DNA from 2 places in the Humibacter ginsengiterrae genome. Region 1 is predicted to be linked to the other one. Evidence: riboswitches for the same ligand, from Rfam matches in the RefSeq annotation. Region 1 holds a riboswitch; the other holds the start of a gene.

Region 1 (3,985 bases):
GCAGTTGTCGCTCGCCCTCGTCGGCACGGGCTTCTCGTACGACTCCCGCCGGCGCGGGCTGCAGGCCGAGGCGGTGAGCATGCTCATTCCGCGAGTGCGAGACATCCGCCGTATCGGTGCGGCCTCGCTCGACCTCTGCAATGTCGCGTCAGGGCGACTGGATGCCTACTACGAGAAGGGCCTCAAGCCCTGGGATCACGCCGGCGGCGCGCTCGTCGCCGCGGAGGCGGGCGCGAAGGTCGCCGGCCTGCACGGTGCGGAGGCGAGCCGCGCGCTGACGATCGCGGCGGAGCCGGGACTCTTCGCGCAGCTCGAGCCGATTCTGGACGAGATCGGCGTCGCCGACCGCTGAGCGGGCGTCAGCCCAGAATCCACACCGCCGTGTCTGCAGGCAGCTCGTGGTCGTCGAGGGGCTCGCTCGAGACGATCACGTCGCCCTCCGGAAGCGGAATGGATGCCCGCCCCAGGTTCGCCAGCACCGTCACGTCCCCGTTGCGGAACGCCACCACGTCGTCGCCGTAGCCCTCCAGCCACTCGAGTATCCCGCTGCCCAGCGAGCGTTCCTCTCGTTCGGCGAGCAGCAGTTTGTAGAGCGAGAGCGTCGAGTCGGGCTCGTCGCTCTCCGCGTCCCGCGCCATCGTCGCCCACTCGGCCGGCTGCGGCAGCCAGCTCTTCCCGCTGTCGCTGAACCCGTACGAGGGACCGGACGCCGTCCACGGGATCGGGACGCGGCATCCGTCGCGGCCGTAGCGTTCGCCGTGCGTGCGGAACCAGGTCGGATCTTGTCGTGCGGAGTCGGGCAGATCGATCACCTCGGGGAGCCCCAGCTCCTCGCCCTGATAAAGGTAGGCCGAGCCTGGCAGCGCGAGCATCACCGTGGTCGCGGCGCGGGCTCGCCGCAGCCCCAGCGCCTTGTTCGGGCGGTACGGCGTCTTCGGCCCGATCCCGTGGCCCTGCGGGCTCTCATCCGCGAGTCCGAAACGGGTCGGATGCCGGATCACGTCGTGGTTCGAGAGCACCCACGTGCTCGGGGCGCCGACACCGTTGAACGCGTCGAGCGATTCCTCGATGACTGCACGCAGAGCATCCGGATGCCACGGCGTCTCGAGGTAGGTGAAGTTGAACGTCTGCTGCATCTCGTCGGAGCGCACGTACCTGGCGAGCTTGGCGGGCGGGCTCACCCACGCCTCTCCGCACAGCGCTCGGTCGCCGTCGTACTCCGCCAGCACGTTGTGCCAGTCGCGGAAGATGGCGTGGCCGCCTTCCTGCGCCCACATCGGCGAGCCGGGCTCCTCATCGCTGATGTCGGGCTCGAGCGTCACGCTGGCGCCGCTCATCGAGCCGCCGCGCTGCTCGGGCGTGTAGTCCGGCAGGCCCTTCGCCTTGACCATGCCGTGCGCGACGTCGATGCGGAATCCGTCCACTCCGCGATCGAGCCAGAACCGCAGGATGCCGCGGAACTGCTCCCACACCCAGGGGCTCTCCCAGTTGAGGTCGGGCTGCGACGAGTCGAACAGGTGCAGGTACCACTGTCCAGGGGTGCCGTCCGGGTTCGTCGTGCGGCTCCAGGCGGGGCCCCCGAAGACCGACTCCCAGTTGTTCGGCGGAAGCTCGCCGTTCTCACCCTTGCCGTCGAGGAACCAGTAGTGGCTCCTCGCCTCGCTGCCCGGAGCGGATGCCAGCGCCTCTTGGAACCAGCGGTGATCGGACGACGTGTGGTTCGGCACCAGGTCGACGATGACGCGTAGCCCGAGGTCGTGGGCGGCCGCGAGCATCCGGTCGAAGTCGTCGAGCGTGCCGAACAGCGGGTCCACGTCGCAGTAGTCGGCGACGTCGTAGCCGGCGTCGCGCTGCGGCGACGTCATGAACGGGGAGAGCCAGACCGCGTCGACACCGAGGTCTTGCAGAGCGGGCAGGTGAGCGGTGATACCGGGCAGGTCGCCGAAGCCGTCGCCGTTGCTGTCCGCGAACGACCGCGGATACACCTGATAGATCACCGCTGTGCGCCACCACTCGTTGCCGGTGCTGGTCGGCGTCGCTGCGGTGTCGCTCTGCGGGCCGGTCGCTTCGTGCGGTGCCTCCGACATGGCTTCCTCCGTCGAAGGGGCCGTGTTCACCGTTGTATTCACCACTGATACGTCCTTGATTCGAGTCGTTGCATGCGTGTCCATCCATGCTCTCGCACGTGCCTGATGACCGGCGGCTGCCCTTCGGCCGGAACGTTGATAGGGTGATGGCGATCTACACGGGAGCCCTTGCAAGGGCTGAGAGGAAGCTGCCGCAGCTTCGACCGTAGAACCTGTCCGGACAATGCCGGCGAAGGAAGTAGGGCTCCTCCATGGATTCGATCCACCCATCGCACACGCTCGCCTATCTGCGCGACGACGAACACGGCATCCGTGTTCCGGTCACCTCGATCTCGCTGGGCACGACGTCGGACGAGTCGTTCGTGGCCTACCGAACGGCCGGGCCCGGCAGCGACCCGGTGCTCGGGCTCGCGCCGTTCCGTGAGGAATGGATTGCAGCGCGCGGCGACACAGAAACGTACGAAGGCCGCGGCCGCGACCTGAACGACGATGGCAGGGCCGCGCAGCGCCGAGGTGCGGCCTCCGCCGAGTGGAAGGGCGCCAAGCCGGTGCCGCGCCGGGCCCTGGACGGCCGCACGGTGACGCAGATGCACTACGCCCGGCGCGGCGTGATCACCCCGGAGATGCGCTTCGTCGCTTTGCGGGAGAACTGCGATGTCGAGCTCGTCCGCGCGGAACTCGCCGCGGGGCGGGCGATCATCCCCAGCAACATCAATCATCCGGAATCCGAGCCGATGATCATCGGCAAGGCGTTCCTGGTGAAGGTGAACGCCAACATCGGCAACTCGGCGGTGACCAGCTCCATCGCCGAGGAGGTCGACAAGCTGCAGTGGGCGGCCACCTGGGGTGCCGACACCGTGATGGACCTGTCGACCGGGGACGACATCCACACCACCCGAGAGTGGATCATCCGCAACTCACCAGTTCCGATCGGCACCGTTCCGATCTACCAAGCGCTGGAGAAGGTGGGCGGCGACGCGAACGCGTTGACATGGGAGCTCTACCGCGACACCGTCATCGAGCAGTGCGAGCAGGGTGTCGACTACATGACCGTGCACGCCGGAGTGCTCCTGCGCTATGTTCCACTCACTGCCGAAAGGGTCACCGGGATCGTCTCCCGCGGCGGATCGATCATGGCGGGATGGTGCCTTGCGCACCACGAGGAGAACTTCCTCTACACCCACTTCGACGAGCTGTGCGAGATCTTCGCTCGCTACGATGTCGCGTTCTCGCTCGGCGATGGGCTGCGGCCGGGTTCCATCGCCGACGCGAACGACGCCGCCCAGTTCGCCGAGCTCGACACGCTGGCCGAGCTGACCAGGCGGGCGTGGGAGTTCGACGTGCAGGTCATGGTGGAGGGCCCCGGGCACGTTCCGTTCCACCTCGTGCGGGAGAACGTCGAGCGTCAGCAGGAGCTCTGCGACGGTGCCCCGTTCTACACCCTCGGACCGCTGGTCACCGATATCGCGCCTGGCTACGACCACATCACCTCGGCGATCGGTGCGACCGAGATAGCCCGTTACGGCACCGCGATGCTCTGCTACGTCACGCCGAAGGAGCACCTCGGTCTTCCGAACAAGGATGACGTGAAGACGGGTGTCATCACCTACAAGATCGCCGCGCACGCCGCCGACCTGGCGAAAGGGCATCCGGGCGCCCACGAGCGGGACGACGCGCTTTCGAGAGCGCGATTCGAGTTCCGGTGGCGCGACCAGTTCGCGCTCTCCCTCGACCCGGTCACCGCGGAGGAGTTCCACGACGAGACCCTGCCCGCGGAGCCGGCCAAGACCGCGCACTTCTGCTCGATGTGCGGGCCGAAGTTCTGCTCGATGCGCATCTCTCAAGACATCCGGGACGAGTTCGGCGGACTCTCCGAGCAGCAGGTGATCGCGGGCATG
Region 2 (3,985 bases), on a different contig from region 1:
GGCGCCGTTCGGTCCGGTCAACGCGAGAGCGGAGCCCTCCTGCGCCGCGACATCACCGACATGAATTCGCGGACCTCGTGGTCTGCCGACGGTGAGGTCGTCGCCGGTCAGCAGAACGCCGCCCGGCGTTCCTGGTCGCCGTATGGCCTCCCAGCGAGGCGGCCTGTGTTCCCGGGGCAGCCACACCCCCGCCTCGGTGAGCTCGGTACGACTCCTCTCGAAGACGTCGTCCGGGCGGCCGTCGGCGAGGAGCCCTCCTCGGCCGTCGAGCACGACGACTCGGTCGACCAGGTCGAGCCAGATGTCGACCCGGTGCTCCACGACGACGAGCGTGGCACCGCTGGCCTCGAGCGCCGAGCGGACGGCGTCCCGAACCTCGACCACGCCATCCGGGTCGAGATTCGCAGTCGGTTCGTCCAGCAGCAACGCGCCGGGCCGCATCGCGAGCAGGCCGGCCAGCGCGAGGCGCTGCTTCTGTCCTCCGCTCAGCGCCGATGTCGGATGCCGCAGGTCGATATCGAGTCCGACGGCATCCAGAGCTGCATGTACCCGGGGCCAGATCTCGGCAGGGGGCACTCCGATGTTCTCGCACGCGAACGCCACGTCGTCGCCCGCGCGGGCGAGCACTGTCTGGGACTCGGGATCCTGCAGCAGCAGCCCCGCTCTACCTCGCACCGCTGCGGGTTCCGCGCCGTCGACGAGCAGCCGTCCTTCTGCTTCTCCGTCGTCGTCACCACCGAGCACTCCTGCGATACCGGCCAGCAGAGTGCTCTTGCCCGATCCCGACCCTCCGAGAAGGAGGATGCGCTCCCCCGGCGCCACGTGCAGGTCGAGGTGACGCACGGCCCAGGCAGCACGCCCGGCATGCCGCCAGCCCCACCCGGCCGCATGAATGGCGGCCGGGCTTCCGTCCACGGCCCCGCGGGAGCGGCTCACACCCGCTCCGTCACCTCACGGCCGGCGCCGAATCTGCTCAGGGCCCCGGTCTTGGCAAGCCCCTTCACGATCGCCCAGGAACCGAGGCCGCCGATGACCGCGCCGGAGAGAATCGTGCCCGCTGCATAGACGACCGCGAACGACGCCTTGGCCCCGGGATACCAGACCAGCAGGTCGAGCACCGACTCCCCGACCCCCGCTCCCGCACCGGCGATGAGAGCCACGACCCAGTTCCATCGCGCGTACAGCACGATCAGGAAGACGAGTTCGGCGCCGGCGCCCTGCACCAGCCCGGAGAGGAGCGTGAGGGGGCCCCACTGCGTGCCGATCAGTGCCGAGACGGTCGCCGCCACGAGCTCGGTGAACAGCGCGGCACCGGGCTTGCGAACGACGAGTCCGCCGAGCACGCCGGCGAACAGCCAAGGACCGTTGATGATGCCCTGGAGGCCGGGAAGCGCCGCCGTGATCGGTGCGCCGACGGGGTTGGATGCCTGATCCCACACCCAGAAAACCAGTCCGGCGACGACCGCGAGGACTGCGGCGACGACGATGTCGACGACGCGCCAGCGGAGAACTCTGCGGGTGCGCCCTGGGGTGGTTGCGATGGTTGCGTGCACGATTCGTGCCCTTTCGTTCGCTCAAACGTGGGCACGGGTGGATGCCCCGCACGTGCGGAGCGCCCGAGAGACGTAGCTCCCTGCGCTGGCATGACCCAGATCAGGTTCGACGGTCGAAGGTTGGAGTACCTTCCTCTCAGCCCGGCTCACCGGACTCCCGTGTTCGAGTGACGATTATAGTCGGTGGTGCGGTTCTGAGGACGGCTCACAGGTGACGACGGATTCCCAGGCGAAGACCCAGGAAACAGGCGCGTAATGTGGACCTCGCGCCCGCGCCGGTTCGCGGGCCAGCACCGAGGAGGCAGCCATGGTCATCATGTGGGTGCTCCTCGCCGTGGGGCTGGCGTTCGTCATCCTGCTGCGCCTCTATGTCATGCGGATGCGCAAGTTCGAGCGCATCGTCGCCGAACGCAGAGCCGAAGCGGCACGGCTCGCCGCGGCACGGGCCGCCCGGGACTCCGCAGCACGTCGCGCGCGCGAACTCGAAGAAGCCGAAGGGCGCACGACCACCGAGTGACGTGCCGGATCACCGGCACATTGCGCGACGCGATCGCCCCGTCGGCCGAGCGGTTCAGCGACGCCGGCGACGCAACGCGCGGAAGATCAGCGCGACACCACGCGTGGCGACCCAGGCGAACGGGATCGCCACCGCCAGGAGTGCGATCGGGTTCGGCTCGAACCGCACACCCGTCTTGTCTTTGATGTAGGCGCCGATCGGAACACTCGCGCCCCCGCCGCCCCCTCCGGATCCCGACGCCGGTTCCTGGGTTCCCTCTCCCCCGCCGAACCCGAACCAGGCGAGCGCCACCGGGATGACGGTCACGTCGTCGAGTTTGACCGGGTCGCCGTACACGGTGCGAACCCCTGCGGTGGACTTGACGGAGTCGGCGAGCTTGAGCACGAAGTCAGCCATGCGGCTCACGCTACCCGGGTTGCTCGCGCTCGCGCAGCACCTTCGCGTTGCCGGTGTCGCCTACGCGGCGCGGCCCGTTACCCACCAGTGCCGCTGAGGTGACCGCCCCCGCGCCGAACCGCGCCGCCACACGGTCGATCGCGTTCTCCGCGTCGCGCCAGTCCTCGTCGGGATCCCAGAGAACCGGCGCGCTCGATCCGTCCGGGAGCAGTTGCTCCGCTCGCACGCCCAGAAGCCGGATGGCGTCGCCCGACTGCAGCACGGCATCCAAAAGCGATGCAGCCTCCTCGTAGAGGCGACGACCGACGTTGGTGGGCTCGGGCAGGGTGCGGGACCGGGAGATCGTGCGGAAGTCGGCATAGCGCAGTTTCAGCGCCACGGTTCTCGACGTGAGACGGTGCGCGCGCAGCCGTGCGGCGACCTGTCCGGAGAGCCGGAGCAGCTCGCGCCGGAGCACCGAGGCATCCGTCACGTCGTACTCGAACGTCTGCTCGTGTCCGATGCTCTTCTCCCGCGACACTGGTTCAACGCCTCGGGGATCGACGCCGTTCGCGAGCTCGTGCAGCCTCACGCCCGACGCATCCCCCACCCACCGGCGCAACACGTCGAGCGGCGTCGACGCGACGTCGCCGACAGTTCGGAGTCCGTAGCGATGCAGGGTCTCCTGGGTAGCCGGTCCGACACCCCACAGGGCACCGATCGGAAGCGGATACAGGAACGTGAGCGTCTCGGCCACGGGAATCACGAGCATCCCGTCCGGTTTCGCCCTGGTGGAGGCGAGCTTCGCCATGAACTTCGTGCCGGCAACACCGACCGAACACGTCAGCCCCGTCTCAGCGAGAACTCGGCGACGGATGCTCGCACCGATGCTCGCAGGCGACCCGAGTAGTCGCACGGCACCGGCGACGTCGAGGAAGGCCTCGTCGATGCTGACCTGTTCCACCAACGGCGTCACATCACCCAGGATGCCCACCACCCGTGCCGAGTAGCGCGCGTACTTGTCGAAGTGCGGCTCCAGCACGACGACGTCCGGGCAGAGCCGCAGCGCCTGCGCCACCGGCATTGCGCTACGCACTCCGGCGAGTCGTGCCTCATACGTGGCGCTGGAGACGACGGACCGGCCGGATGCGTGCCCCACGATGGCCGGTCGCCCGCGCAACTCGGGACGGTCCAGCAGTTCGACGGAGGCGTAGAAGGCGTCCATGTCGACGTGCAGCTTCGTCGCGCCCGAGTCATCGACGGGACCGACAGTCACCTGCCTGTCTCGCCCGTCGCCGCGTCCCACGCGCTCCAGTGTCGCACAGGCGATTGAGGCGAACGTGATGAATGCTCGCATTCATCACGTGAGCCGATTGAGCCTGTTGAGCGGCGCAGCCGCGAGCAGCTGGGTCTGACAAAGCGAATCACCATGTCGAGCGGTGCAGTCGCGATCAGGCATCCGTCTCACGGGCCCGGTGCAGGCCAGATAGCGTTATCTCATGCACTTCAGGTATCTGGGAAACAGCGGACTCAAGATCTC

The links. Region 1 has a riboswitch for thiamine pyrophosphate ahead of thiC (phosphomethylpyrimidine synthase ThiC). Riboswitches for the same ligand answer to the same signal wherever they lie in the genome.
Region 2: linked by a shared signal. The riboswitch ahead of ACYVII_RS01575 (ECF transporter S component) and the one ahead of thiC (phosphomethylpyrimidine synthase ThiC) in region 1 are both predicted to bind thiamine pyrophosphate.

What each region holds. Positions count from the first base shown of each region.
Region 1 covers NZ_BAAGWY010000017.1:11,408-15,392, reverse strand. The annotation lists gene ACYVII_RS16640 (inositol monophosphatase family protein) at 1-352, shown strand, start outside; gene ACYVII_RS16635 (glycoside hydrolase family 13 protein) at 360-2,087, opposite strand; TPP riboswitch at 2,236-2,342, shown strand; gene thiC (phosphomethylpyrimidine synthase ThiC) at 2,339-3,985, shown strand, end outside.
Region 2 covers NZ_BAAGWY010000001.1:309,028-313,012, forward strand. The annotation lists gene ACYVII_RS01570 (ABC transporter ATP-binding protein) at 1-936, opposite strand, end outside; gene ACYVII_RS01575 (ECF transporter S component) at 933-1,553, opposite strand; TPP riboswitch at 1,614-1,724, opposite strand; gene ACYVII_RS01580 (hypothetical protein) at 1,861-2,070, shown strand; gene ACYVII_RS01585 (hypothetical protein) at 2,125-2,466, opposite strand; gene dinB (DNA polymerase IV) at 2,477-3,751, opposite strand; gene ACYVII_RS01595 (aldo/keto reductase family protein) at 3,945-3,985, shown strand, end outside.